Regions from separate parts of the Paenibacillus sp. J22P15 genome, predicted to be linked through region 3. Evidence: riboswitches for the same ligand, from Rfam matches in the RefSeq annotation. Region 3 holds a riboswitch; each other region holds the start of a gene.
The links. Region 3 has a riboswitch for cyclic di-AMP ahead of AC0YN6_RS26700 (ubiquitin-like domain-containing protein). Riboswitches for the same ligand answer to the same signal wherever they lie in the genome.
Positions count from the first base shown of each region.

Region 1: linked by a shared signal. The riboswitch ahead of AC0YN6_RS22615 (TrkH family potassium uptake protein) and the one ahead of AC0YN6_RS26700 (ubiquitin-like domain-containing protein) in region 3 are both predicted to bind cyclic di-AMP.
Region 2: linked by a shared signal. The riboswitch ahead of AC0YN6_RS27355 (C40 family peptidase) and the one ahead of AC0YN6_RS26700 (ubiquitin-like domain-containing protein) in region 3 are both predicted to bind cyclic di-AMP.

Region 1 covers NZ_JBWDNT010000014.1:108,994-119,110, reverse strand. The annotation lists gene AC0YN6_RS22635 (dihydroorotate dehydrogenase) at 1-1,409, shown strand, start outside; gene AC0YN6_RS22630 (YqzM family protein) at 1,487-1,633, opposite strand; gene uvrC (excinuclease ABC subunit UvrC) at 1,842-3,728, shown strand; gene AC0YN6_RS22620 (CPBP family intramembrane glutamic endopeptidase) at 3,694-5,322, opposite strand; cyclic di-AMP (ydaO/yuaA leader) riboswitch at 5,568-5,771, shown strand; gene AC0YN6_RS22615 (TrkH family potassium uptake protein) at 5,863-7,203, shown strand; gene AC0YN6_RS22610 (potassium channel family protein) at 7,222-7,884, shown strand; gene AC0YN6_RS22605 (LysR family transcriptional regulator) at 7,963-8,871, opposite strand; gene AC0YN6_RS22600 (succinate dehydrogenase cytochrome b558 subunit) at 9,176-9,847, shown strand; gene sdhA (succinate dehydrogenase flavoprotein subunit) at 9,872-10,117, shown strand, end outside.
Region 2 covers NZ_JBWDNT010000025.1:32,942-43,058, forward strand. The annotation lists gene AC0YN6_RS27340 (M1 family metallopeptidase) at 1-775, shown strand, start outside; gene AC0YN6_RS27345 (hypothetical protein) at 803-1,618, shown strand; gene AC0YN6_RS27350 (copper amine oxidase) at 1,745-2,329, shown strand; cyclic di-AMP (ydaO/yuaA leader) riboswitch at 2,746-2,898, shown strand; gene AC0YN6_RS27355 (C40 family peptidase) at 2,902-3,351, shown strand; gene AC0YN6_RS27360 (cryptochrome/photolyase family protein) at 3,542-4,885, shown strand; gene AC0YN6_RS27365 (MFS transporter) at 4,975-6,219, opposite strand; gene AC0YN6_RS27370 (GNAT family N-acetyltransferase) at 6,335-6,856, shown strand; gene AC0YN6_RS27375 (hypothetical protein) at 6,901-7,194, opposite strand; gene motA (flagellar motor stator protein MotA) at 7,376-8,176, shown strand; gene AC0YN6_RS27385 (flagellar motor protein MotB) at 8,160-8,993, shown strand; gene rluF (23S rRNA pseudouridine(2604) synthase RluF) at 9,068-9,769, opposite strand; gene AC0YN6_RS27395 (NAD(P)H-binding protein) at 9,777-10,117, opposite strand, start outside.
Region 3 covers NZ_JBWDNT010000023.1:52,993-63,109, forward strand. The annotation lists gene ispE (4-(cytidine 5'-diphospho)-2-C-methyl-D-erythritol kinase) at 1-529, opposite strand, end outside; gene AC0YN6_RS26675 (small, acid-soluble spore protein, alpha/beta type) at 667-852, opposite strand; gene veg (biofilm formation stimulator Veg) at 1,042-1,317, opposite strand; gene yabG (sporulation peptidase YabG) at 1,593-2,477, opposite strand; gene rsmA (16S rRNA (adenine(1518)-N(6)/adenine(1519)-N(6))-dimethyltransferase RsmA) at 2,548-3,474, opposite strand; gene rnmV (ribonuclease M5) at 3,482-4,027, opposite strand; gene AC0YN6_RS26700 (ubiquitin-like domain-containing protein) at 4,152-5,300, opposite strand; cyclic di-AMP (ydaO/yuaA leader) riboswitch at 5,551-5,732, opposite strand; gene AC0YN6_RS26705 (TatD family hydrolase) at 5,917-6,690, opposite strand; gene AC0YN6_RS26710 (HD domain-containing protein) at 6,708-8,006, opposite strand; gene AC0YN6_RS26715 (AbrB/MazE/SpoVT family DNA-binding domain-containing protein) at 8,277-8,531, shown strand; gene rsmI (16S rRNA (cytidine(1402)-2'-O)-methyltransferase) at 8,661-9,542, opposite strand; gene AC0YN6_RS26725 (tRNA1(Val) (adenine(37)-N6)-methyltransferase) at 9,539-10,117, opposite strand, start outside.

The sequences.
Region 1 (10,117 bases), on a different contig from region 3:
CCGGCTTTTATGTCGATGTACTGCATGCCCATAGGAGCATGGAAGATGCTCTCACCATCTTGAAAGGAATATCGAGCTTTGCTTCTGCTGATCATCATCCGAATAAACCAATGTTTATTTATGTTCCGCCTGACCTGTCTGATGATGATGTCGTGGATTTGCTTCGTGCGACAGAGGGAGTATGGAGCGGTGTAGTCATTGGAGAGGCTATCAGCGATGAAGCTGATGAACGCTTTGGTTCGAGCGTAGGGAAACAAGTTAAGGCAGCCACATTGACCAAAATCGGGCGGCTCCGAAGGGAATACGGTCCTCATTTGATTATCAAAGCGGGGGGCGGGGTGCATGAGCCGCAAGATGCGCTTGATCTGATCAAAGCGGGTGCAGATGCCATTCTGCTTCATAGCGGGCTCATATATGCAGGGCCAGGATTGCCTAAACGTATTAATGAAGCCATCATTTATGAGCAAGTGCGTGATCTTCCTGTGCGGGAAGCCCCATCCTTCTGGAAGCATTGGGGCTGGATGCTCCTGCTTGGAATCGGGATGATCATTGGCGGAGTATTGTCTTGGATTGTAGCTGCGACTACGGTGCTGCTGCCCTACGATTTGGATTTTATAGAAATGACAAAGAATGAGCTGCATGCGGTCAACCATCAACTGCTGCATTTTATGTCACATGATCGAATTACGCTCTCCGGAACGATGATTACAATCGGCATTCTATATATTCAGCTGGCTAGAAACGGGTTGAAGCATGGGCTCCACTGGGCAAGAACGGCATTGCTCACTTCTGGTATTGTCGGTTTTTCAAGCTTTTTTCTATTTCTAGGCTACGGTTATCTCGATCCGCTGCATGCTTTTGCAGCTGCTATTTTATTGCCTATGTTTCTATTTTCGATGCGCACCAATCCGGATCAGCCTTATCGGCATCCAGTCAATGTTCGTAATGATCGTTTATGGCGATTAGCCATGTACGGACAATTTTGTTTTGTTGTATTGGGGTTTGCCCTTGCTATTGGAGGCCTTACTATCGCAGGAGTTGGTGTTTCTCAGGTGTTCGTACAGTCGGATTTGGTTTATCTAGATACAAATCATGCCGAGCTGAATGAAGCGAATATGAAGCTGATCCCACTTATCGCGCATGATCGAGCTGGATTCGGGGGGGCGCTATTCTGTGCTGCGCTGGCCATATTAATCACATCTTTATGGGGAATTCAACAGGGAGCGCGCTGGATATGGTGGACACTGCTAATCGGCGGAGCACCGGGCTTTTATGCGGGCTTAAGCGTTCATCTATCCATCGGATATATCGATTTTCTGCATCTTTCTCCAGCGCTGTTTGCTTTGCTGCTCTATGTACTTGGACTTATTTTATTGTATCCTTATTTAATGAGAGAACCGAAAGTGTAAGCGGCAGTTATTGGAGTTGTGAAGTTCATCCTCATAAGAAGTAACAAAAAAAAGGAGCAGCAGGCTGCTCCTTTTTCTTATGAAATGATGAATTTCACGATTACAGCAATTGCGAAAATGACGGTCATAAAACCGAGCATGCCGCCAAAGCCGAGCATAACGTCCATCAAGTCATGGCGAGGCTCTTCGTTAAAATGCTCGCGCGGGTCTCTTACATTTTCCATCGTTGACGCCCTCCTTGAAAAAGACCGATTGCGTAAGTAACAACCAACATACGGTCGTCTTTATGTAGTATCGGTTTATTCAACTTATATTAGTATACCCAAACTGGTAAACAGTTGTAAAGTGAATACCGATGACAATTGTAAAACAAAGCACGATCGAATTATGATAAAATATGTACAGAATCATCTGGCAGTCGGAGGCGAGAGCATGGATCATCAGCAAACGGATCTGGAGCAAGCAGAGCAGCAGCTTGCGGAGGCAAAAGAGACGATACGGAACAAACTAGCTTTGCTCCCGGATCTATCTGGCTGTTACCTTATGAAAAACAGCGAAGGCGTCATCATTTATGTAGGTAAAGCAAAGGTGCTCAAAAACCGAGTACGTTCTTATTTTAACGGCAGCCATAACGGCAAAACGCAGCGGCTCGTATCCGAAATTCGCGATTTTGAATTCATTGTAACCTCAAGCAATATGGAGGCGCTCATTTTAGAGTGTAATTTAATTAAAAAACACCAACCGAGATATAACGTCCTGTTGAAGGATGATAAAACCTTTCCATATATCAAAATAACAAACGAAAAACACCCGAGGCTGGAAGTTACGAGACGAATTATAAAAGACAAAGGCAAATATTTCGGACCATATCCCAATGCATACGCAGCCCAGCAGACAAAGAAGCTGCTAGACCGGCTCTATCCGCTGCGCAAATGCAAGACGCTTCCAGATAAGGTGTGCTTGTATTATCATCTTGGCCAATGTATTGCGCCTTGTGAATTTGATGTGGAGCAGTCGGAATATGATCGAATGATACAAGAAATATCACGTTTCCTGAACGGCGGACAAGACGTGGTGAAAAATGAGCTGCAGCGCAAGATGGAGGAAGCGGCTGAAAATCTTGAGTTTGAGCGTGCTAAGGAATTTAGGGATCAGCTTATAGCAATCGATGCTGTTATGGAGAAGCAGAAGATTACAATGTCGGATGCGCTTGACCGGGATATTTTTGGTTTTGCGGTAGATAAGGGCTGGATGTGCGTACAAATTTTGTACATGCGCCAAGGAAAGCTTATTGAACGACATGGCACAACTTTTCCATATTACGGGGAAGAATACGATGATTTTATGACATTCGTCACTCAGTATTATAGCGATAATCCGGCTCTGCCGAAGCAGATATTGCTGCCAATTCCACCAGAACTAGAAGCTGGAGATGGAGTGAGCGAAGCTGCTTCTACGCACGCTGACGATGTCATTGCCTCGCTGCACAGCTGGCTGAAGGTTAAGGTGCTTATGCCGCAGCGCGGACGCAAGAGTGAGGTCGTCACGATGGCCATCGATAATGCGAAAGTAATGCTGGATGAGAAATTCAGACTCATTGAGCGAGATGAGGAACGAAGCGTCAAAGCGTCAGAATCGCTTGCAGGCTGGCTTGGACTGGATGAGGTGCGTCGAATAGAAGCATTCGATAACTCTAATATTCAAGGCACGAACCCCGTTTCGGCAATGGTCGTTTTCACCGATGGCAAGCCTGACCGCAAGGAGTATCGCAAATACAAGGTAAAAACCGTACAAGGGCCTGATGATTACGAAACGATGCGTGAGGTAATACGGCGTCGCTACGAGCGTGTGGTGAAAGAGGAGTTAGTACCGCCGGATTTGATCGTAGTCGATGGCGGCAAGGGACAAATATCGGCTGCGCTTGATGTGCTTGAGAATGAGCTGGGCTTAAACATTCCAGTATGCGGTCTTGTGAAGGATGCGAAGCATAAGACGGCGCAGCTAATGACTGGAGACCCTGCTGAGATTGTTCCTCTTCCGCGGGATAGCCAAGAGTTTTATTTACTGCAGCGCATTCAAGATGAGGTGCATCGCTTTGCGATTACGTTCCACCGCGAGCAGCGAGCTAAGTCCATGGTCGAGTCGAAGCTTGATTCGATTCCAGGCATAGGGGAGAAGCGCCGCAAGCTTCTGCTTAAGCATTTTGGATCAATCAAAAAAATAAAAGAGGCCTCAGTCGAAGACTTTCGGCCTCTATCTATTGGTGATAAATTAGCTTCGCAAATTATAGCTGCTCTAGGGGAGGAGTCGTCGTCATAGACGGCTTCTTCTCTTTTTTGTGACTATAATATTTGATTACAAATGCGATCAGCACCGGCAGTACGGAGAAGAAGACGGCTGAAATAATATTCGGCGCAGTCCCGATTGTAAGCAAGGATAGGCCAACTGCAACGCTGTTAAAGATCGCATGGGTGAACATCGCTGTAATGAAGCCGTACCTGACAAATATAAAGCTGAACAGCAGTCCGATAATCATTAATTCGAACAATCTCGTCGTGGATGGATAGAACGGATACATCACATGCCCCAGCGCCCAGAAGAAGGTCGGCAGAATGGCCGCTGCAAACGTGTTTTTGAACCATTTGCGGAATAAGCCGATACCGAAAAAACGAAACACGGCTTCCTCGCCGATTGCAGCTGCCCAAGCAAGTACTGGCATCAGCCATAAAATACCCATGTTGTAAGGGGATTGGGTAGCGTCTGAAGTTTCCCAAGTGCCGATCACCAGCTTCAGTGCGATAAAGATAACGGATTGAATAGCGAACAGGATGATCGCGAATAAATACGACAAGCCCATGCTGCGCCAAACGTAATCGCCATATCCCTTCTGTCCGAAGCGCGGCCACAATGAGCGGCCCTGCGCCTTCCAGAGACCGTCACCCGCAACGATAGATATATAAATGGATCCAGCCATCGGAATCGCTAGTAAAACACTGACAACGGCTGTGATCGTAGCTGTCGGACCTGCCATGTCAGTTTCACCGAGCGTGGACCGAATACCATCGATTACGTTAAGATTCATGATGATATAAGTGATTAAATAAACGATAGTCAGAATGTAGCCGTATTTGAAGGAAGTATATTTCCGATACAGCACCGCATAAATGATGGCTAAGACGAACAGCACGAAGCTCATAAACAGATAACCGATCGAGGTCAGGTATTCTGCTATTTTATCTTGCTTCTCTACATATTTAATGTAATCATCTGGAGCAATAAACGATGGTTTATATTTGCTGATGACAATTCGATCATTAACGGTTAGAGCGTCAACAAGGAGTGTAAGCTTAGCATCCTTAATGGTATAACCCGCAGGAGGTTGGGCTTGCCAATCACCATTTGGAAGTATTTGACTGCCTATAAATTCAACGCCGCTGAATTTATTTGCAGTTAGAAAAGCGATAGCTTCCTTCGTTTTCTCCGTGCCAGACAACGGCTGCCCTTTAATCTTTAGGTTCCAAGATACAATCTTACCGCTTTGCATATGTACGTATACGAAACCGCTGTCGCCGCCTGCGAATTTCAAGTCGACCTGATACGTATCAGTAGGGAAATTGGGATCGTATTTATCAGAGTATGTTTTTATCAACTCATGTTTGGATAGGTAGCCGTTCATGAGCTTATCGGTTTGATGTACCGCTTTAGCCGATTTCACCTTTAGACCCGTTTGTTTCTCAGCAAATGCGGATGCTTGATCCTCTGCTGCTGATTTTTCAATGACTTTGGTGTTTAATTCACCAGAGGAGATAGACACGATCATCGGTACAATTTGAACGGCTGCATAAATGATAAAGCAAGCAACAGCTGCCCATATAAAACGTTTCCATTCGCGGGGTTTAATAGAGTCAATCATAGGTTCACCTCAACTGTCTTTAATATGAGTAGTTCATTTCAATACCTTAACATACAAATCCCTATATTATCCAATGGAAATGACCATTTACTTTCAAAATAATGCGAAATAACGATGTCCAGCAAGCTAACAGCATGCTGCTTCGTCCCATTGCCCGTATTTGGTCCAAAATCGTCCTGTTTGTCGCAAACGTCACCTTTATATCGAGAGCGGTTAGGGATTATAATCGTTAACGTCATACTAATTGCATAGCACAGCCGAATTTCCGAAGGAAATCGGGGGAACCATAAAGTTGTCCAAATGGATGAACCAGCAGAGAGCAAAGCTATTCATACATTGGCGACGTGGGGTGAATTTTAGCGGTGGAATTTAACTTCTTCCGCTGAATAGGGCTGCCTGTTCAGGCCCGAATCCGTCAGCTAACCTCGTAGGCATATTGGAACAGGACTCATTGCACTGAGCACTTTGAGATTCCAGTGCTTTTTTTTATGCTTAAAAACAGAAAATGACTAAAAAACATATCGAAAAGAAGGCAAAGGAATGAAGGTCAATTTGAATGTTCTGAAGTGGTCGCCCCCTCGAATTCTGGTCAGTGGATTCGCACTTATTATTTTACTTGGGGCCTTATTATTATCCATGCCGTTTGCATCGGTGAGCGGTGAGCGGCTGCCTTTTATAGATGCGCTATTTACGGCTACTTCGGCTACTTGTGTAACTGGGCTAGTCGTTGTGGATACGGGAACCTATTTCTCCATCTGGGGCCAGATCATATTGATGTGTTTGTTCCAGCTTGGCGGTCTAGGATTTATGACGATGGCAACGCTAATAGCACTCGTGTTTCGCAAAAGAATTTCATTGCGTGAGCGGCTGCTGCTGCAAGAATCGATGAATCAGTCGAGTATGGAAGGCATCGTGCGTTTAATTAGGCGAGTAATTGTTTATTCATTAACGATAGAGCTTATTGGGGCTGCGTTGTTCGCCTCACGGTTTGCATTCGATATGCCGCTAGGCAAAGCGATCTATTTCGGAGCATTCCATGCGGTTTCATTATTCAATAATGCTGGTTTTGATATTTTTGGACATTATCGCAGCTTGACCTTATATGTATCCGACCCAGTCGTCAATATTACAGCCATGATGCTTATCATATCGGGCGGTCTTGGTTTTGTCGTCATGTCCGACCTAATGGAATTCCGCAAAAAACGGAAGCTGTCGCTGCATAGTAAGGTTGTTCTGTCGATGACGGGAACATTGATCGCAGTGGGAGCTTTGGTCATATTTATTTTTGAATTTTCGAATTCGAAGACGCTGGGCTCTTTAGACTGGGGCGGTAAAATATGGTCTTCGCTCTTCCAAGCGGTTACGCCGAGAACAGCAGGAGCCAATACGCTTGATTACACAGCTATAAGGCAAGCTACAATGTTTTTTACTATTATATTAATGTTTATCGGAGCATCGCCCGGGTCAACGGGGGGCGGAATCAAAACAACAACCTTCGCCACGTTAATCGGTGCTGTAATTGCAATGATTAGGGGACGAGAGGACATCGTGCTTTTTCGTTACAGGCTGGGTAAGGACCGCATTTTTAAAGCGCTGACGATTACTTTAATCTCATTAGCGCTTGTCATTGTAGTAACGATGATTTTATCGATGACGGAAGAACAAGCCTTCATTATGTTATTGTTTGAAGCAACATCAGCGTTTGGAACGGTAGGCTTATCGGTAGGGGTTACCCCGGAGCTGAGTATCGTTGGAAAAATAGTTATATCTTTAACCATGTTTGTTGGAAGGCTCGGACCCTTGACGTTAGCATACGCACTTGGGCCTCGTACAGAAAAAGAGTTATTCCGGCATCCAGAAGGCAAAATAACGATTGGATAGGGGATTTCGCAAGTGGGAATGAAAAAGAAGCAATTTGTAATCATCGGCTTAGGGAGATTTGGTTCGAGTTTGGGGAGAGAACTGACACAGCTCGGTCATGAGGTGCTTGGAATCGACAAAGATGAGGAAGCTGTTCAGGATATGAGCAGTGTTCTAACATATGCGGTATCTGCAGATTGTACGGATGAGGAAACGCTGCGCTCGCTTGGCGTACGCAACTTTGATTGCGGCGTCGTTGCAATTGGAGATGATATCCAATCGAGCATTTTGACGACCATATTGCTTAAGGATTTAGGTGTGAAGCAAGTTGTTGCGAAAGCTATGACTGAGCTGCATGGCCGTGTGTTGGAGAAAATCGGTGTCGACCGTGTCGTCTATCCAGAGCGTGACATGGGCATCCGGGTTGCACATCAGCTTGTTTCCCCGAACCTGCTTGATTATATTGAGCTTTCTAAGGAATATACAATTGCTGAGCTTGCTGTTCCACAATGCTTAGATGGCAAGTCACTGCATGATCTTAATCCGCGCGCTAGATTTGGCTGTAGTATTGTAGCGATCAATAAGCCAAATGGTATCATTATCGCCCCAACCGCAACGGATGTACTTGCACTGCGTGACGTCATGGTTATTATTGGAACAAACGAGCAGATTGAAGATTTTGAGACGTCTGTCATACGTTAATCCGTCATTAGAAACACAGGTCTGGCAGCTATGGATTTGGAAGTGTAATATTGGAAATGCTGAAGGACAACAGCTAATTTAGAAGCTGCTGTCCTTTTTGTTTGGAAAACCTGCGGCGAGCTCATTAATCCATAGGCGAACCGACGGGCTGAGTGCAGCGGAATCCGCATGAATGAGCGAGGTTGTGCGCTTCGTATCCTCAAGCTCGCGGATCGGAATGACGATCAGCTCGTTGTCTTCAAGAAGTTGACTGCGCATATAAGATTGCGGCAATAGTGTCGCAGATCGGCAGGTGTGAAGCAGACGCAATATTGCTTCGAACGAATCTATTTCCATTCGCACGTCCGGCTGAAGATGGTATTTGTCAAAAAGCTCGTCAGTGAGCAGCCGATACCATGTGCCTTTGGAAAATAAGATCATCGGCATCCCGGTCAAATCCTGTATGCCGAGCGTGCCTTTATCGGTAATAACCTGATTTCGCGGAACAACTAACGAAAGATGATCCTCAAATAATGGAATACATCTGAGTGTCGAATCCTCGATGCTGGAAGCTACGATGCCGATATCGGCTTTATGGTCGCGTACGAGCGAGACGATCTCATGTGTTTTTCCGGTAATCGCTTTAATGTCGATTTCGGGATGCGTTGACGTTAAGGTTTGAATGAGATCAGGCAATGTGGTTTGCAGCGTCGTTAAGCTTGCGCCAATTGTCAGCGTGGTATGTCCAGCCGATGTGAACTCAGAGACGGTCTGCAAATATTTGCGATGAAGCTGGCGAAGCTCAAGAGCGTATTCATAAGTCAGCTGCCCGATTCTCGTGAGCTCAAGCCGCTTACCGATCCGATGAAATAAAGGAGATCCTAATTCCTGCTCTAGCTTCGCTATTTTGCGGGAGAGCGCCGGCTGAGATAAATTTAAAAGTACGGAAGCCTTGTTCATACTGGATTGCTCGACAATAACGGTGAAGACATGCATCTCTTCGTTCATGTATGAAACTCCTTATGTTAATTTGTTATAAGAAATTATAAAAAATATGCAATTCCATTATAAGCTGAAAAGGAGTAGGATGGGAAGTGTGGCTAATATGTGTCGAGTTTTGTTGACGGACATACATGCTAAGGGTACAATGTAGAATGGTTTACCAGGCGTAAACAGCGAATGACTATCTTCAGCGGCACAGCGCTTTGTTTACGCTGAAATATAAGCAATGTATAAAGGGACAACCGATACATTCTTATATTTTAAGAAAAAGCATGCTAGCACTCACAGTTTTGAAAGGAGAAGGAATGACATGAAAGGAAACTCGTATTTCTCGCGCAAGCTTCACTCGCTTCTCGGGATCATTCCACTCGGCGGTTTTATCGTCGTGCATGGTCTGACTAATTTTCAGGCGTTTGAACGCGGGCCTGAAGGCTTCAGCAAAGGTGTAGAACTTATTAACAGCATGCCTGTGCTGCCGCTGCTTGAGATCTTCGGCATTTACCTACCGCTATTGTTTCATGGTATCTATGGCTTATATGTGGCATACCAATCGAACACAAATACGGGACGTTTTCAGTACGGCCGGAACTGGGCATTTACAGCACAGCGAGTAACAGGGGTAATTACCTTTGTATTCGTATTCTGGCACGTATTCCAAACTCGGATTCAAGTTTATCTAGGCAACATCACGCATGATGAACTGGGATCAACGATGAATCAGATTGCGAGCAGCCCTACTTATTTCGTACTTTACGTAATTGGTGTTTTAGCGGCTGTTTTCCACTTCAGTAATGGCCTTTGGGCGTTTCTGATCAGCTGGGGCATTACGATCGGCCCTAAAGCGCAACGCATCTCTTCTTATATTTGCATGGGTGTTTTTGTTATCGTATCTGCTTTGTTTATTCTTTCGCTTATCGCATTTAGCGGAGATGAATTCAAGGAAGCTGCAAGTGCTGCATTGGCACTTACGAATATCGGCTAGTTTGTAGACAAGGAGCGAAACGTTATGGCTAAAAATAAAATTATCATCGTAGGCGGCGGCCTTGCGGGCTTGATGGCTACCATCAAAGCTGCAGAAGCTGGCGTACACGTTGATCTGTTTTCAATAGTACCGGTCAAACGTTCCCACTCAGTATGTGCACAGGGCGGCATTAACGGCGCTGTAAATACAAAAGGAGAAGGCGATTCTCCATGGGAGCATTTCGACGATACCGTATATGGTGGAGATTTCCTCGCGAATCAACCGCCAGTT
Region 2 (10,117 bases), on a different contig from region 3:
CCAATATTGGTACGGCATGGTCGCCTCCAATGAGTTCGAGGAGGCATGGCTCGACGAGGGCTTTACGTCTTATGCCGAGGACAAAGTCATGGAGGCTGCATATGGTTTAGAGCCAAACCTGCGGATAGAAGCCAGCTATATGACCGATCCTGCACCGCTCAAGCAGCCATCTTGGGCATATGCCAGCCACTCGCAATACGCCGAGAATGTTTATATGCGAGCAAAGCTTGTGCTGATTGGCATCGAGAATCAAGTAGGCTCACGAACGATGCAGAAAATTTTACGTACCTATTTCCAGAAGTTTAAGTTCAAGCATCCATCTACCGCAGATTTTCAGCGTGTCGTCGAACAAGTCACCAAGGCAAAATGGCATAATTACTTCAGCCAATATGTGTATAACAATCAAATGGCTGACTTCTCGATTGAATCCATACGTGTACACCCGGTTGACCAAGATGGTGAAAAAATGTATGAATCTATCGTGCTTGTGAAGAAAAACGGCGGCAGCAATGGCGAGATTAAGGTCGTGATGAAGTTCACTGACGGCGCCCAAGTCACAAAGGTTTGGGATACCGAGGAATCACACATGCAATATAAACAGCTGCATTCCGCTCCGCTTGAGTGGGCTGTCATTGATCCAAGCTACAGCAATGTACTCGACAATAAGCTCATTAACAACTACATGCAGGCTCAGCTCCCAGAGGATAAACGTACGAGATGGAGCCTCGGCGTTGTCCAACTAATCGAAGGACTGCTCGGGTCGTTGAGCTGGTAAGTAATTGCGTTCAAGGAGCGATAAACAATGAAGATACATTTGAAGCAAGGCTGGCGGCTGGCGATCAAACATTTTCACCTTGTTATTTTATTATTTCTGTATCAGCTGCTCTGGGGATTTTTCCTCTATCGTTTCATTGATTCGGTCGTTGCACCGCTGCTGCGGAGATACCCAAGCTCCTCCCATTCAGAAACAGCTGTTCAACTCTTCATGACCGAAGCACAGTTTCAGTTGTTCAAGACTGACTTGATTAATCCGTATGTGTGGACGCTGGGCGGTCTTCTGGTTGCCCGAATGCTGGTCACACCCTTATTAAATGCCGGTCTATTCTATTCCCTTAATCAGAGTAGATCGGAGGGAGGAACACGGTTTCTGGAGGGTATCCGGAAAGCTTGGAAGCCCGTTGTTCTGCTTTACTGGATTGAGGTTGTCTTATCAATGGCACCGGCTTGGTATGTGCTCCCACGTTCACTCGACGCACTTCTAGAGAGCGGGTCCACTCCAGAGCTGCTGCAAACGGTACTGCCTGGCGCCCTGCTCTGGCTGCTGTGGGGCACGGTGCTTCATCTATTATTTCTTTCCATGCAATTTGGCGCTGCATCAGGTGAAGGGGTGTTTCGTTCCTTATGGCGTGCTCTACGCAACTTTCTCTCTTACGCAGCCATCTCACTCATCATGTGGGGGATCGGAGCCGCTGCCGGGCTTGTCGTGACCAGTGTCTCAATGCTGTGGGCCGGATTGTTCGCGCTCATCCTGCATCAGGGCTATCATCTCATTCGAACATTAATGAAGGTTTGGACGATAGCCTCACAATATGATCTCCTGCAAACGAAACAAATTTAACAGGAAATAACCTTCGTTCCACACTATTCTGTGTGTGCGAAGGTTTTTTTTCGGCTGACCGCAACTAAATGATGGTATTTTTGTATAAATAACTGAAAGAAAATCAAAATTGGGGGACTTTCACAAATGATGCGTAAAAGACTAATTATTATATCCATGGTATTGCTCTTATCGGGCGGTTCATTGGTTGCAGCGGACAAACTATTTCAAAGAGTAACGCTCCTTTATAATAATACGCAATCTACCGATGAAGCTGTAGTTGTAGATGATAAGGTATATATCAGTATCCGTTCTTTGAACGACTATCTTCAAGCCTTTGTCCAGTACAAGAGCAATGATAAGAAGCTGATTATTCAGAAGCCCAATGTACACATGTTTCTAATGAACGAGAAACGAACCATGTTCGGGCAGGTTGATAAAGGCAGCGTTCAGAAATTTATGGTGCAGGCCCAAATCGATAATTTAAATATGACCATTTCAGAATTCAAAGTTACCATCGTTGACCCTAATGATAAAGAAACTTCAATTGATAGCCGCAGCCAGGACGATAATGATTTTAAAGAATTCGTTGAAAAAGACACCTTTTGGTTCAGCTCCAAACTATTCTCCTACGACTTCAAATATGCAGGGAAATACAAGGTACAGTTCTGGATGAAGCAGAAAAACAACGATCCGCAGCTCATTTCCGAAAAAGTTATCACCGCAAAATAAATTTCTTCTCCATCATCCAAGGAGGTTGTTCTCAGGAACAGCCTCCTTTGTCTATTCTTGTTGCTTAATTCACAGCAGTCCATCGCCTTGCTGAATCCGCTCTTATTCCCGAGTAAAATAGATGAGATTTTTCTAATTTTCGGCTAATATTATGGCGAAATTCCGCTGTATACGGAGCTTCAAGCTAGTCCTTGCGATTTAATACCAAGGGGACAAATCGGTATATTTTACACAACATCCACATAATTAATGAAATTGACTCCTTGCATTTAGTTAGAAAGCACTATTACCTTTTGTTTATATTACACAAAGAACGGATAAACGAACCTAAATGTCAAAAGGTTACATGAGAATTATTAGAAATTGCCGCTAAAGGCAGGAGATCATTGAAAATAATCGAATTACCTTCAAGAGCAATAAAAAAACTGCCTAATTCCCTATTGGGATACGGGGGAACCACTTTGGGTGAATTGATTCCGACGTTTGTGTATTTGCAAACGCCTGAGGAATCATAGGGAGCCTTCAACCGAACCCCACAGCTAACCTCGTCGGCATTGGAAGGAGTTTCACAATTGAAAAAGTTTACCTCAATACTCCTGGGTCTCGTTCTCGTACTTGCTTTCCAAGCGGGAAGCGCTTTCGCAGACTCAAAACTAAACGGAATTGTCGATGATCTTATCGGTACTCCGTACAAAAGCGGCGGGACGACGTCGAGGGGCTTTGATTGCTCCGGCTTCACGAGCTATGTGTTCGAGAAAATGGGCATTGATCTTACACGTACTTCTGGCTCGCAAGCAAAAGAAGGTACAAAGGTCGCTAAGACTGACCTCATTCCGGGAGACCTTGTGTTCTTCGACACAGTTGGCGGCAACAACAGCGCCATATCCCATGTTGGCATTTACATAGGAGACGGTAAGTTTGTACATTCGTCCTCTAGCAGAGGCGTTGTAACAGACAAACTTAACTCCGATTACTATGAAGGACGGTATGTTACTTCTCGTCGTATCATGGATGCTAATTAATAACAAGCCAACATTGAAGTGAAATAGAGCAACCTAATCCCTCTCCTTGAGGGTTGAACGGGTAGACTCATCAAGCAAAGCCGCAGTTATTTGTCCTCTGACGACAAATAACTTGCGGCTTTGCTGTTTCAATCTACGCTGCATAACGACCGTTCATAGCTGCTTTTTTTTAGGGAAGGAGCTGTACCTGATGTACTTGTTTATTCATCGTAAGGATTTGCGTGTTGCAGATTTGCGCGCTTTTGATTATTTAAGAAAAAGAGATATGCAGGGCATTCATTTGCTAATTATAGATCCTATTCTAATAGGTGACGGTCGTTTAACAAGTCATAGCGGCCGAAATTTCATGGCGCAAGCCGCCTCACTGCTGGACAGCTACTCGAGTGCAAGAAAGGAACTTCATGTGCTGTATGGAGATCCTGTCACTATTACTGAGGCTTTGCTGCAGTCGCATCCCATTGAAGAGGTTATCGTCCACTCAGACTATACACCCTATGCGCGTTCCCGCGATGAGCAGCTTAAGCTGGCAACACATGGTTTAGGTCGGCGCTGGACGTCTATTGCGGATTCTCCGCTTGCTGATTTAAACGCGTTCCCAACGTTTGCTCGGAGATCCGAGCCTTACAAGGTATTTACGCCCTTCTACCGCATGTGGAGCAGCTTCATGCTGGAATGTTATAGTCCAGCGAGCCAAACGACGTTAGATGAGCTTACCACCATAAGTGAAATCAATACCAAGGTCGCACTTACTTTTACCTTGCCAGAAGCCGTTTCTTGCGCACTTGGCGGTACACACGTACAAGGTTCACCAAAAGCGTCAGCTAAACTGGATCGATTCGTTCGTGAGCGTCTTGCTTCTTACGCGGACAGCCGCGATGCTTACGCGGAGGAACCTACGAGCAAACTCGCACGCTTCCTCAATACAGGCGCCCTCTCAGCCCGTCACGCCTATGAACTGACCCAAGGGCTTCCAGGTTCAGAAACGTGGATACGTCAGCTCGCATGGCGTGATTTCTATTTATACCAAGCGATGTACCATGATGAATATTTCCGTTATGAACAACGGGTTAATATGTCCAATCTGTCAGACACTCATCTCGAAGCGTGGGCAACAGCTGCTACTGGCATTCCCATTATTGATGCGGCCATGACGCAGCTGAACCGTACAGGAGAACTGCCCAATCGCCTGAGAATGGTAACCGCGATGTTTCTAACAAAAAACCTGTTATGCCCCTTTACCCTTGGCGAGCAGTATTTCCGCCTTCATCTAAGTGATTACGACAATACAATTAACCGCGGAGGCTGGCTCTGGTGCTCGTCACTCGGGTACGACGCCGCACCTTATTTCCGAATTATGAATCCCGCAAGGCAGTCCCAAACGCATGATCCTAGCGGCAGCTATATTAGGCGCTGGCTGCCTCATTTGGATCATCTTTCAGACAAAGAGATTCATCAGCCGCAGAGCGGTGCCATTGTCGATCTGAAGGCATCCAGGGCAAGAGCAATAGAGGTATACAAAACGATTCTGAAATGATTAGTAAGGAAACTATAATAATAAATAAACCTCCACCGCCGCTGCGAAACAGCGAATGTGGAGGTTTATTTCTGAAAAAAATATTTCACTTAAGCTCTGGACGCGATACCTTGCGATTGTTTTCTTCCAAGTAGAAGCATCGATACTAGCAGAAGCAACATCACAATAACCAATCCGCTAATATACCACAATGTAGACTGCACGTTGAACTGATCCATAATCCAACCGGTTACTCGCGGGAAAATCGCACCACCAAGTCCCCCAAAAGCGACAAGCAGACTCGTTGTCCTCTCCGTCATGCCCGGAATAAGCTCATTCGCGTAAACGAGTGCAATACCAAAAATACCCGAGAAGAACAACCCGCTAAGCGCGACGAGTGCAAGCATCCAGCTTAGCTGTCCCATAATCGCCATCAATACGAAAATAACCGAAGCCCCTACCGTTGCAATAAATAAGTATCGTGAGTACCCTACCCGATCAGCCAACACGCCAGCAAATAAACGGCCAAGCACCATTGTTCCCCAGAACAAGCTGAGTACAGCTGCAGCACTGGAATCCTCTACGCCTGAGCGAACGATGAGAATCGAGGGCAGATAGTTAGAGAAGCTCATTTCCATTCCGACATAAATCATAAAAAATAAAGCCGATAATAATAGGAATGGCAGCGCTTTGCGCGGGTAGCCAAAAAAGACGGATACTTCTGCGCCGCGAGCAGATAACGATCCTTCCGATTCCTTAGACTTGCCCTGCTTCTCACCTGGCGCACGAGCAATATAACCAAGCTCATCATCGATCTCTCCAAAGGACATCGTCAGCCAGAGAACAAAGGTGATGCCAGACATCGCAGCCAGTATAGGGAAAGAAAGCTGCCAAATATTTTTCTGAATGAGGTATGCTGCTGCAATCGGAATCAACAGCGCGCCTACGCCAAAAAAGGTTTCCAAACGGCTCATCGCCGAGGCTTTGCCGTTTTTCGCCATGTCTATGATCATCGCACCGACGATCGCTTCCGTCATACCAAAGCCAAGTCCCGCCAGTGGAGCAATCCCCAGCATCCAGCCCCATGGAAGCAACAGGCTGTATGCCGCTTCACTTACCGTCAGTATGCCAATGGCGATAAGTACCCCGCCTCTTTTTCCTACTCTCGCAGTGATTGACGGCGCGAACAAAACGCCTACTAGAAAGCCAAGAAATTGATTCATAATCCATTGCCCGCCATCTTTATAGGTTAAACCATAATGAGCGATGAGCTGTTCCAGAATAGATCCGCCAACAACATGGGCAACCCCAATGACTAAATAGGACAAGCAGCCAAGCCAAATTAACTTCTTCATTATGATGCTTCTCCTTAATTACACACGATCAACGCATGCCTATCTGTTATAATAAATTCAATTCGTTCGTCATTCTATCTACCTAACTACTTATTCTAGCGGAGGGACTTTACCAATGACAATCCATCAAAACTCTAATCATTATAATCCAGATGGAACCCATATGACCATATGTCCACTCGAAACCAATCATGCTCAGGAAATATGCAGCTGGCGCTACATGGCGCCATTCGATATATATAATTGGCCCTCTTGGGAACAAATGAAAAAGGACGAAATCGAATTTGGCGATTCCGTCCTTCGTGCAGCTCAATATGCCGCTGTGCTGGATTATCAATCCAATCTCATTGGATTTGCACAGTTTTTCCCGATTACAGGCGTAACGCGGCTAGGTCTCGGCTTGCGGCCCGACCTATGCGGCCAAGGACTTGGTCCTGCCTTCACACGACTCATTGTCGCAGAGGCAAAACGTCGTGCCCCCCAGAATGAAATTGATTTGGAGGTCATCGCTTGGAACACCCGAGCCTTGCGCGCATATGAACAAGCTGGCTTCCGAATAACAGACACTTATTCGAGGGCAACTGCCGCAGGCTTTGCCGAATGCCATTGTATGGTTTACGATTCTGCCTCCACTTAAAGATCTGATAACATCAGCGATTACGTGAAGTTATCTGCCCAGAACTATATCAGTCTAATAATTTGTGTCACCTTGTCGTCCTGTGATACTTCAATGATGTGATGTTTGCTGTTATAAGTAATCACACCGCTGCCTACCTCAATAACCGGATTCTCTCCGAGTCCAAAGAAAACATCATCCGCCAAAGCTTCCATAACCTCATGCCGATCATCAACAGGCAGTTCCGCCCATTCCGCTGGTTCCATTTCAAAAAAAGTATAGCTGTTCTCAATTTCAGCCACCGCTGCTGTAAAATCCTTCAATATATCTGAATATTCCCTTGCATGTCTTACGCCCATTTGCGTATACCACCTTTGCTATCGTCATTTTTTGTACACATCTCTCTACTATTCTACCGCATTTTATCAAATTTTAACGCGTTCTCGTGAAATCATTCCAATTACTCTAACTTCAGAATACCTATTTGTCGATAATATAAAAAGTAGAGAAATGTCGAAAATGTATTGGACGGGGTGTATGATGAAAAATTCAACAATTATTGGTCTTGTGCTAGGATTAATCGCTGTACTTGGAGGCATGGTTTTGAAGGGAGCAAGCCTGTCTTCTCTTGCAAATCCAGCTGCTTATATGATCATTATTTTAGGTACGTTAGCCTCTGTCATGATTGCCTTTCCAATGTCCGAGCTATCCAAAGTCGGCAAGCTGTTCAAAATGGTATTCACTGAGCAAAAGCTGCCTCAACGTGATGAACTGATTCAACGTTTTATGGAATGGGCTTCGATTACACGCCGTGAAGGCTTGCTTGCTCTTGAAGCAAAGGTTGATGAAATTGAGGATGCGTTTCTTCGCAACGGCATGCGTATGATTATTGACGGTAACGACCAAGACTTTGTACGCGATGTATTACTAGAAGACATTGCTGCAACAGAAGACCGCCACAAAGCAGGCGCACTTATTTTTACACAAGCAGGTACATATGCTCCTACACTCGGGGTACTCGGAGCGGTTGTCGGCCTCGTCGCCGCACTTGCTGATATGAGCGACATGAACAAGCTTGCACATGCGATTGCTGGAGCTTTTATCGCAACTTTGCTCGGTATCTTTACAGGTTATGTATTATGGCACCCTATTGCCAATAAACTGAAGCGTATGTCTAAGAAAGAAATTCAAATCCGCCTTATGATGGTAGAAGGTCTTCTTTCTATTCAATCTGGCGTTTCAACGATTGCGATTAATCAGAAGCTGTCTGTTTTCCTTACACCTACAGAAAGATTGAAGATGAGGGAAAAGGAGGAAGGCGCCGGTGAGCAGAAAGCATAGACACGAAGAACATGAGGAGCATGTAGACGAATCTTGGCTCATTCCATATGCCGATTTACTCACCCTGTTGCTAGCACTCTTTATCGTGCTGTATTCCATGAACTCCGTTGACGTGAAGAAGTTTGAAGAAATGTCGAAAGCATTCAGCGTTGCGCTCAGCACGGGAAGCGGAATTCTTACAGAAATGTCCCCTGTAAAAACCGGTGATGATGACGGGAAGAAACAAGATGAAGCTGGCGGTAAGATTCCTGCCAAGGATGAAAGCAATGATCAATCCAATGAAGAGAAGGCCCGCGAGGAGCTGATCAAGCAAGAGCAGAAGGAACTCGAGGATTTGAAGAAAAAAGTAGATGCTTATATCGAGAAAAACGGTCTAACATCTGATCTCGAGACGAAACTTAATCTTACACAGCTCATGATCACCATCAGCGACAACGCTTTGTTCGCGCCGGCACAAGCAACCGTTAAGCCGGAATCAAGAGACCTTGCTGTCGCAATCAGCAAAATGCTTCAGCAATATCCTGATTACGAGGTCATCGTATCCGGTCACACTGATACAACGCCGATCTCGAACTATCTCTTCAAATCGAACTGGGATTTGAGCTCTATGCGAGCTATTCGTTTCTTGGATGTTATGCTTGAGAATAAACAAGTAAAACCCGAGCGTTTCAGCGCTATCGGCTACGGTGAATACCGTCCGGTGGCCGATAACGATTCAGTTGCTGGCAAAGCTAAAAACCGTCGTGTCGAGGTTTCAATCATTCACACCTATGCCGATCCTACGAATGCACAACAGCTAAATGTGAAGAGCAAATAGTGAAAAAACCTGAATCGTACGCTTCAAGCGTATAATTCAGGTTTTTTTTGCATTTTAATGAATGAATTAACATTCTATACTGGCTCGTAGCTTAAAGTTTCGAATAACGTCGCTTTCTCCGCTTCGCTCAAATCACGCCATTTTCCGACCTGAAGCCCCCCGAGCTGAATATTCATAATGCGCTGCCGCTGCAGCCTCCGCACATGATAGCCGAACACCTCGCACATTCTACGAATTTGACGATTACGGCCTTCCGTTAAAATAATGCGGAATACGCGGTCCGTCACCTTCGTCACGACGCAGGGCAATGTCATGCTTCCTAAAATATGAACTCCACTTGCCATCCCTTTCAGGAACTCTTCTGTCATCGGCTTATCTACCGTGACCAAATACTCCTTCTCATGCTTGCCTTCCGAACGCAGAATTGGGTTAACGACATCCCCGTCATTAGTCAAAAGAATTAATCCCTCTGAATCCTTATCCAGCCTGCCGATGGGGAAGATACGCTCAGTATGGCCAACAAAATCAACAATATTTCCTTTGATATGAAGCTCAGTCGTACAGGTAATTCCTACCGGCTTGTTCAGCGCGATATAAACATGATTTTTTTGTTCGCCGATTACTTGTCCGTCGACACGGACATCATCCCCGAGCTCAGCTTGACTGCCCAGTTGTGCCTTAACCCCGTTAATCGTAACTCGTCCGCTGTCTACCAGCTTATCTGCCTCACGTCTGGAGCAATAACCCGTTTCACTAATAAACTTATTGATTCTCAAAGCTGATTCACCCCGTTGTATGTAATGCCAAATCGGCGATTTTGTCCGATGGATAATAATTCACAACCGTTGACTTGCTTAATGTATTGATCTTCATGGCTTGATCCGCTGCGCGGCTCATCGCCAAAGCTACATCCTCGCCTTTAATCGGCCGATACTTTCGCATGGGGCCAACCAGCGCGAATTGCACACCTTTCGACATTATAGCTCCAAAGGTTTCGCCAGGTCGAGACTGTATCCTCTCACCAAGCAGAAGAGAAGGCTGAAATACGTGAACCATAGGAATACTTAGCTTGGCAATCGCATCTTGTAATTCGCCTTTTACTCTACTATAAAATATTTTCGAGC
Region 3 (10,117 bases):
TGGACACATTAATCGGAGGCTTGGCCAAAACAACCCAGCATTGCGGTGGGTTAGCAATATGCTCAAGCTTCTCTCCGCGGCCGCGAGCAATCGCTGTGCCGCCTGTCACGCAGAATGGAACATCAGACCCTAGCTCTGCGCCTAGCTTGCATAACTCATCCTCAGGGATCTGTAGCTTCCATAGGCGGTTTAACCCTCGCAGAGCAGCAGCAGCATCGCTGCTTCCGCCGGCGAGCCCAGCAGCAACAGGTATCTTTTTGTCCAAATGAATATATACGCCTTGCTTTACATCATAACGGTCTTTAATAAGCCTAGCCGCCTGGAAAGCTAGGTTCTTCTCATCTAACGGTATGTATCCGACTTGGCTTGAAATAATGATTGTATCTCTAGGTAGCTCTTCCATTTCAAGGCGGTCAGCAAGGTCAACCATTGTCATGATCATTTCGACTTCATGGTAACCGTCATCACGCTTGCGGAGTACATCGAGTACTAAATTAATTTTTGCAGGAGCTTTTTCATAAATTTTCATCTGATAAGTTCACCCGTTCGTTCGTAAGCTTAAGCATCATTATATCAAACCAACGCAATAAAAGCTAAGAGATGACAATCGAATGTTTTTCGACTGCCATCAACTTAGCTTTTTCATGAGCATATATGAGTTGTTCCTTAAGGTTGATTCGTTTTGGCAGCAGCCTGTTCTGCAATCTGTATCGCGCGTTTCACCATATTTCCGGCATCCTTCGCTCGTATGCTGCCCCAGCCCTCTTGCTGTACCGTATCATAAAACCCAAGGTCCTTAGCAAGTTCATATTTCAATTCCTCAGACATTACTCCGCGTCTTCTACGGCTCATTCCCATTACCTCCAATTTCGAATTTACAACGATTTAATCAAAATATACGGCTGTCACTATTGCACAGGTAGTATGCTTCAAATCGAAATGGGCCATTCACAGTTTCACAACCTGCATATCAATTTAAAAGCGCAAAAAAAAAGCGCAGATGCTGTCTGCGCTAACATGCCTCACTAGGCGTTATATAATCTATTGTTGTAAATGGGCGATTCGGACTTGACCTTCATCATTGCATACGGTCACTTCCACCGACTCGGTAAGTATATCCGCATAACTGTACGAGACACGCTTAAAGGCATGTTGCTCTTCATCCAGCTTAACAATGAAAACAGAAGGGTAGGTTTCTTCCAACGTACCGGTGCGTTCGATGGTCTTTCGTCGTCCACCGTTCGCTCGAAGACGGATTTTGGAACCAACATGAGCTTCCAAGCTGCGTTTAATATCCAATAGCGCATTTTTTGCCATTGTCCACTACCACCTCTTTCCTTGTCCATTATAACCAAAAAGAGGGGGGTTGTCAAACAAAGCAAAATATTATATCAGTCGGAATATTTACTTGTCAACGGTGATTTCACCCATTTTTTAAAAAACCATACATAACTATGAAAAAAATATACATATTAAGAAGTTGATTCAAATTAAGTGTAACATTTGAAGCTGTTTTGGCGTCAAATAGACATTCGTACTAGTATTGCTTATCGTTTTTAATATTTGTAATTTGTTGTCATGCTGCTTCCTTGTTACTGCTTCAATACGGAGGAGGGGGCTGTAATCTTAGGCTTTGGCAAACCAACACGGAAGCGTCCCATGGTCTCAATACCGCCAACTCCATCGATTCCGCTTATCGTACCGTGAATGACATCAGCTAAGTTTATCGTATCCTTGATCGATGTATAGCTTGCTTTAATTGCTATATATACAGGATCTAGCGCATGGATCAATATTCGTCCAGGCGAGCTTGCAAAGTTAGAGCCTACCTGCAGCAATGCTTCGAAATGAGATTGGCAAGCACCTGCAATAACGATCAAACCGTCGCGGTTTCTTTCATACTCCCTGGTAACGCGAACAGCATTAACAAAGTGTTGTGAGTTTTTATAACTGCTTAAACTATACAGATCCATTGGCACACGGCTTTTCAGTACGCCGTCATGGCCAGTTATCACGACGATATCCGGTTGAATTTGCGGCAGCAGCCGATACAGCACATCAGCCATTTGAGATTCATGTACATAAAGACCATGTGAAGGCACTTGCATAGTATTGTACAATTGCATGCTCTTCTTCAAATAATTGCTGTCACCATCCAGATGAAGTACTTTTCCTGGCACTTCAAAAAATGGTTGACTCTGTTGCAGCGCATGCCGAATATGCTCTTCGTTCTCAACCGCCTGACGTTCCCGCTCAGAGTGCATACGTTTTAAGGAATTATTCACTTTGATCCGAACTTCCTGCACTGCACTTGTCGTTTCTGGATCGCGTATGACCGACAGATCAGGAATCGGAGCATCCGCTAGCAATCGGTAATCCGTGCCTTTCAGAACGGCAGTATGTGTACGAATAGCCTCAACCTTAAATAGCACGTCACCGCCATATGATTTGCGGACGACCAGGTCCCCTTGCTTCATGGGTAAATCACCTCTTCGTCTATCCTATGGGCGGAGCGTGCGAATGGTGAGTATTTTATGATGAAATGGCCTAGCTTCTCCAGCCGGCCTCCAGCATGCTTCGGCTAATCCGAGCAAATTCCTCAAGCGATAACGTCTCACCGCGTCTTATAGGGTCAATGTCGTTGCTTAAAAGCATTTCCGTTAATGCTTCGCGGCGTTCTTTGCCCACAAAAGCAGTTAAATTGTTAGCCAATGTCTTCCGTCGCTGCGCGAAGCTCGCTTGTACCACTTTAAAGAAATGGTCCTCATCAGGCACATCAACTGCAGGCTTTTCACGGATCGATAACTTAATGACTGCCGAATCTACATTTGGCTGCGGAATAAACACCGTATGAGGTACCATACAAACGACCTTAGGCTCACAATAGTATTGAACAGCAACACTAAGGCTGCCATACTCTTTGCCGCCTGGCTTAGCTGCCATCCGCTCTGCTACTTCCTTCTGGATCATGACGACGATATGCTCAAGCGGCAGCTTCTCTTCAAGCAGCTTCATAAGAATCGGCGTAGTTACATAGTAAGGCAAGTTGGCGACGACACTGACGCCCGAAACATCTGCAAACTGCTCTTCAAACAGCTGCTTCAAATCAAGCTTAAGAACATCACCATGAATAACGGTAGTGTGCTCCTCGCCCTCTAATACATCTTTCAGAATCGGAATAAGCCGATTATCGATTTCGACAGCTGTCACCTTTCCAGCTGCTCTTGCAAGCCGCTGTGTAAGCGCGCCAATACCGGGCCCGATTTCAAGCGCACCCTTAGTTTCATCCAGCTCAGCTGCCGCGACGATGTTATTCAAAATATTTTGGTCAATCAGAAAGTTTTGTCCTAAACTTTTTTTGAAGGAAAAGCCGTACTTCGCAATAATTTCTTTGGTGCGTTTGGGCGTAGCCACTTCGATCGAGGGTGATTTCACGTTTTCTTTGCTTATCTCATTCTGCTCTTGACCACTCATTCAGCTATCACTCCAATTCCTTTTCCATTTGATGGAACGCTTCCGCAAACTCTGCTTTGGATATACGAAAGCTTGTACAGCGCTTATAAAACTGCTTACCGTTGGCATAACCGATCCCAAGCAGCTTACCTATAACCAATCGGCGGTTAGCCGCATCTGGATGTATGATTAGACCCGCTTCCATTAAGTCTTCCCAGCTAATCTCTCCCGCAACATCCTCTGACTCTGTACGCAGTTGTGAGAGCGCCATACGAATCGCTTCAGGACTCGCATTTTCAATTCCGATATCACCTTTGTACAAAGCCATCTCCTGTGGTAAGAAGGCATGCTTGCACCCTGGCGCATGACGTGCAACGATTTTCCGAATACGTTCACCCGCATGGTCAGGATCTGTAAAAATAATGACACCGCGACGTTCGCTTGCCAGCGCGATTCTCTTCAGAACATCCTCACCGATTGCGGAACCATTCGTCTCTATGGTATCTGCATCCACCGCTCTTTTTATTGCAACTGTATCGTCTTTACCTTCAACGACAATGATCTCTTTGATCACCAAGATCATTCCCTTCTACATAAACTTTATTAGACCCGCAAACACGCAAAAAGAAGAGGCATTGCCTCTCCTTATGATGGCATATTTAATTAATAATTGCGATAAGATGATGGTAGCACCATAACTAGCTTGCTGTAGGTTTATTCGGCCCCAGCACATATACGGTAATGCCTTTCTTTCTGCCGAACTTGTTCGCAATCTTTGTACTATCAAAGTATACGTCAATTTTGTTGCCTTTAATCGCACTGCCTTTATCCTCGGCACGGCGGAAACCGATTCCTTCAATATACACCCACCAGCCAATAGGAATAACCTTCGGATCAACAGCAATCGTCCGTCCCTCTTTCACACGGGTCCCTGAAGCGGTAATCCCGAATTCCGGATGACTTTCATCCTTGCCTGTTGAAGATAGGCCAGCAGAATACGCAGTTAAAGTAACATTTTTCATTACTTTCTTCGCCTTAAACGTTACACCGCTCTTCGTAAGCGACGCAATGCTTTGGCTCTTATTCGAGAGAACCGATACCTTAGGCTCTTCCTTCTTCGTTCCGATGGCGACAACCTGATTAATTGCTGGTTTCTCAACAACCTTGCTGACCATCTTCTTTGAAATAAGGACTCCATCCTCGTACTGCTTCTCGACACTCTCTACGATAAGACCTTCTTTGCCGGGTTGAACGAGCTTTTGCTTACCCGCTTCCAGCGTTGGATCATCCTTCTTCACAATAGAGAATGGCATTGCACGTTCTGTCTCCGCTACCTTCTTATCGACACGAACTACCGTTACGGTCAATTCTGTATCCAATACGGTATGAAGCGGAGGTATAACTTTATCTTGACCACGAACTGGAATATGTAATTCCTCGATCGCTGCCTGCACTGTTCTCTCTGTCGTATATACAGTAGAGGTCTTGCCATCAGCCTTCACAATTACCGGTATCGCATGAGTTACCTCGATACGGTCTCCGTCCTTTATTGCCGCATTAAGCGGTATGGACACCTCATCATGTGGTCCAATTGCGATAGCTTGTTCATCCAGTAGGCGTTGCAGGACCCATTGCTTCGTTTCCACAACGGTTTCTTGTCCGTTCACTACTACGGAGACGCTTTTGACAGCCGTTCCGTACAACAACACCAAAAACATGAAAGTCATAGCGATTGAGATAGTAGCACTCAAAAGAATCAAACGCAAGTTTTCACGCTTCCATCGCAATGCGAAAGACATGCTGGATGATCGTTTCCCATGGGTGTCCTTAACCTGGATTATTCCCACTTCATCGGTCCTCCTTCATAGCCCCGCCGCCAAGTGTTACGCATGATACAACTGACGCGACTATAGTATATTGGCGTGCAAGCACGCAATCCAGTACTTCTATCAGTCCTCCCACCCCCATCTTTTATCCCTATGTCGACAAATTCCCGATTATTCGAAAATAAAAAGAAGCCGTCGACAGAGGATCTGTTTCGTGGCTTCCCGGTTAAATGATTACACTGGGATACGGCAAAATGGATGCACGAGGTTTGATCACTCTCTATAAGCGCTTGCGAGGTTAGCTGACGGGTTCGGGCAAGAGAGTCGCCCTATTCGTTACACAATGCTCATGGCAAAGGCTTCGAAATTCACCCCTGAAGAATTCAAAATACGATACATCATACCGTACATGGTTCCCCCGCTCTCCGAATGGAGATTAAGCGTAAACTGGAAATCCAATACAAAATTTTAAAGCTCTGAGTTGAATCATACCCTCATACGAGGTCAATTGTAAAGATACGATAAAAGACGATTTAAGCGAAAAAGCAGGATAAAGACGGAAAAAATTAGAGATTTTCGATATAAAAATCACTTTTTACGCGATAAAGGTCTCAATATCTCTTGATCCCTCTCGTTTTTAGACAATCCCAAAACATTTACGACCGTTTTCAGTCGTAATTGCGCCTATTTCCTCTACCGATTTGCCTAATAATTCAGCTGCTGTCTCCGCAACCAGAGAGACGAAAGATGACTCATTTCGTTTCCCTCTTAAGGGGTGAGGAGCTAAATATGGAGCATCGGTTTCGATTAAAATTCGGTCGAGCGGAACCTGTTTTAGCACCTCTTTGGGTACCCTTGCATTTTTGAAAGTTACAGGCCCTCCGAACGATATGTAGAAGTTCATATCCAGACATCGCTTAGCCGTTTCCCAGCTGCCAGAGAAGCAGTGCATGACCCCGCCAACCTCTGCCGCATTCTCCTCTTGCAAAATGCGGATAATATCCTCATGAGCATCGCGATTATGAATAACGATTGGTTTGCCTACTTTGCGAGCTAGACGAATTTGCTCACGGAATACCCTTTGTTGCACATCCCTTGGTGAAGTATCCCAGTGATAATCAAGTCCAATCTCACCGATGGCTACCACCTTTTTATGTGCACATAGACGTTCAATCCATTCCAAATCCTCTGGACGCATATCTATGCTGTCAACGGGATGCCAGCCGACAGCTGCATAAATAAAATCGTATTGCTCCGCGAGCGCCATTGTCGTCGGAATCGTTTCACGGTTGAAGCCAATATTGAGCAGCAAGTTTACACCTGCATCCTTCGCCCGCTGAATCACCTCGTCGCGATCCTCATCGAATTTACTTGAGTCTAAATGGGTATGGGTATCAAAAAGTAATGTCATGTTGATGTTAGGCTCCTTCAGTCGAGTTTAAATAGTTTTTTTATTATTTCTGGCAATAAGTGAATATTTTCTTTAAGCGGCTCTTCTGGATAATACAGATGGTATTTCCCTTGATGCAAGCCAGTAATAGAGCGAACGATGTCGGATTTGGAAGATATTTCACTGATTTCACCAAGGCGATCTAACAACAAAATCGGCGCTTTTTCTTTCTTTTCGCCATCTTTTTTATCCGGACGATAAACGTCATAAGGCAGGTCAAATGGAAAATCAATTTCCATATGGTAATCAGGGTTCATTCCTATAGAAGAGAAGCAATTGCTGATCTCATTTAATAGCTCTTCATCGGGGTTTTCAATAGTAATGTACTTATATAAATGTCGGTTCATAAACCTATCGCACAAATCGCTTAATATCGAATCCCGCTCCTCCGCCCATTCCATGAAAGCAGTCTGAACAAGCGCCTCATCCAGCTTCAAATAATCTTGTACTGTCATCGTATTTTGAAGCAGACACTTCAACTGCTTTGGCATCCACTCAAATGAATAGCCACCCACATAAAGCTCCTGCGCTCTTCGAAATATTTGACGTAGGATGATCTCTGAGCTTCTTGTAACGGGATGGAAGTAAATCTGCCAATACATTTGGTAACGAGACATCAAATAATGCTCTACTGCGTGCATCCCGCTCTCTTTGACTACAATTTGCCCTTTATAAGGACGTAATACGCGCAAGATTCGCTCTAAATCAAATGTACCGTAATTCACACCGGTAAAATAAGCATCACGGAGCAAATAATCCATCCGATCTGCATCCATTTGACTTGAAATCAGACTAACTACTATTGGCTTCGGATAGGTCTTTTGAATGACTGCTGCAACCTGAGCAGGAAATTGCTCTGATACTGCTCTCAGTACGCGATTAATTTCAGTATCCCCCAGCACGATTTTACATGTCCACTCTTCGTGATTGGTGTCGAATACCTCTTCCAAGGAGTGCGAGAACGGTCCGTGACCGACATCATGCAAAAGAGCTGCACAAAGTGAGACAAGTCTCTCCCGAGCAGGCCAATCTGGGTAACCATTGCGTTCAAATTGGGAAATAATTTTCCTAGTGATTTCGTACACACCAAGTGAATGCGAGAAACGGCTATGCTCCGCCCCATGGAAGGTCAAATAGGATGTACCCAATTGACGTATCCGCCGCAGCCGCTGAAATTCCTTCGTATTAATCAAATCCCAAATCGTTTGGTCTTGTACATATATATAATGATGGACAGGATCTTTAAAAACTTTCTCTTCTGTCAACTGTTCTTGCATTATCTCTCAACTCCTTTGTTCAAATTTTCGACACAAAAAGTGATTACTTTGTCGAATAGTGTCGTAAATTAGTTTCCAAATTGTCGAAGCTGTTGTATTCTATTACAGAGTAATATGACCGCACCAACTAGTCAAATACCTGTTAATGCAGCTAATCGGACAATAATTCCGGTTGACTAATTTGGTAAACGTTGGTACTATAGTATTCATAAAAGCAAAAACTATGTCGAACGATGACGATACGTATTTTGAGAGGGGCAATAATAGATTATGATGAAATCCACTGGTATTGTTCGTAAGGTTGATGAGCTAGGACGCGTCGTTATACCGATCGAATTGCGCCGTACACTTGGAATAGGCGAAAAAGATGCACTTGAAATTTATGTAGATGGCGAGCGCATCATGCTTAAGAAATATGAGCCTGCTTGCATCTTCTGTGGCAATGCAGAAAACGTTTCTTACTTTAAAGGAAAAATTGTTTGTCACGTTTGTTTGTCTGAAATGCCAACACCTGTGACAAAATAATAAAAATAAGTTATACTGTACTTATTAACTTGTTAATTCTAACCTTTTTTATACTCCTTGTTGCCTTCCTAAGCTTAAACCCGGCTAGGAAGGCCTTTTTTTGTCTATTTTACTATTTTCGACAGTTATCTATCTATTTACCTCATTATATACATCACGTTTAGGTAATCCCCGATCGAGCGCTACCTTCTTAATGGCTTCCTTACGACCCAATTGCTCCTCGTAATGCGCAACATGAGCTGCTAGATCAAGCTCAGACCACCAAACTTCCGAAACTGGTTGTGCACTCGCCCCAACACCTTCTGATCCTTCCACCACAACGCAAAATTCACCGAGCGGCGGATGCTCGGCAAACCAAACCAAACATTCCGAAATTCGGCCGCGAACCGCTTCTTCATGACGTTTTGTAAGCTCCCTGACACAAGCTATTTGGCGATCGCCAAGACATTCTTGTAGTGCATCGAGTGTTTTGGTTAACCGATGGGGTGATTCGTAGAAAAGGAGGGTCCCTCTCTGAGCTTGCATATCCAGCAGCCATTTCATTAATGATTTTCGCTCGCGCGGGGGAAAACCCGCAAACAGAAATCGATCAGTTGGCAAACCAGATATAATAAGCGCAGACAATGCAGCATTCGCACCTGGAATGGGAATGACTGAAATATCATTTTCAATAGCATCCCTCACGAGGTCTGCACCTGGATCTGAAATCGCAGGAAGCCCTGCATCACTAACCAATGCAATTGATTGCCCTTCCAGAAGCAATCGGATCAGCTCAGGACCGCTAGCTTGCTTATTATGCTCATGATAACTAACAATTCGAGTACCAATCTCAAAATGCGTAAGCAGCTTTCTTGTTTGTCTCGTGTCCTCAGCGGCGATAAGCTGCACTTCCTTCAACGTCCGTATTGCACGAAAGGTCATGTCCTCTAAATTTCCTATAGGTGTTGCGACTAAATAAAGGCTTCCAACGTTTTCTTTGGAAGCATCAGCAAAGCTCTTCTGTATATTCAAACGATCTGCACCCCATTCTCATATACCATAATTGGCGGAAGCAGCTTGATATCTGGCTTTCCATCCCGCATAGCTTCTATTAAGACCATGTTTGCTTCAGCTTTGGCATGAGGATGAACAAACTGTATCCGTTTTGGCTCAAGCCTCCATTTACGCATCGTTTCCACGATATCAAGCAAACGTGATGGACGATGAACCATCGAAACTTTGCCGCCAGGTCGTACGAGCCTAGAACATGCTGCGGCTACATCATCAAGCGTACAATGGATCTCATGCCTTGCTATCGCATAATGTTCATTTTCATTTTGTTCCCCTGCCGTTACCGGCATATAGGGTGGATTTACAGTTATTGCGTCATATACCCCGTTTCCAGCAATCTTCGGATATAATTTCAAATCCTCTTCAATAACGGTTATTTGATCCGTTAGGTTATTGAGCTTGACGCTCCTTCTAGCCATATCCGCCAATCTTGGTTGAATTTCAACCGCATCGATCCGCGCATTTGTTCTCGTAGTGAGAAGTATCGGGATAACACCATTTCCCGTACATAAATCAGCAATACGTCCGTGCTTTGG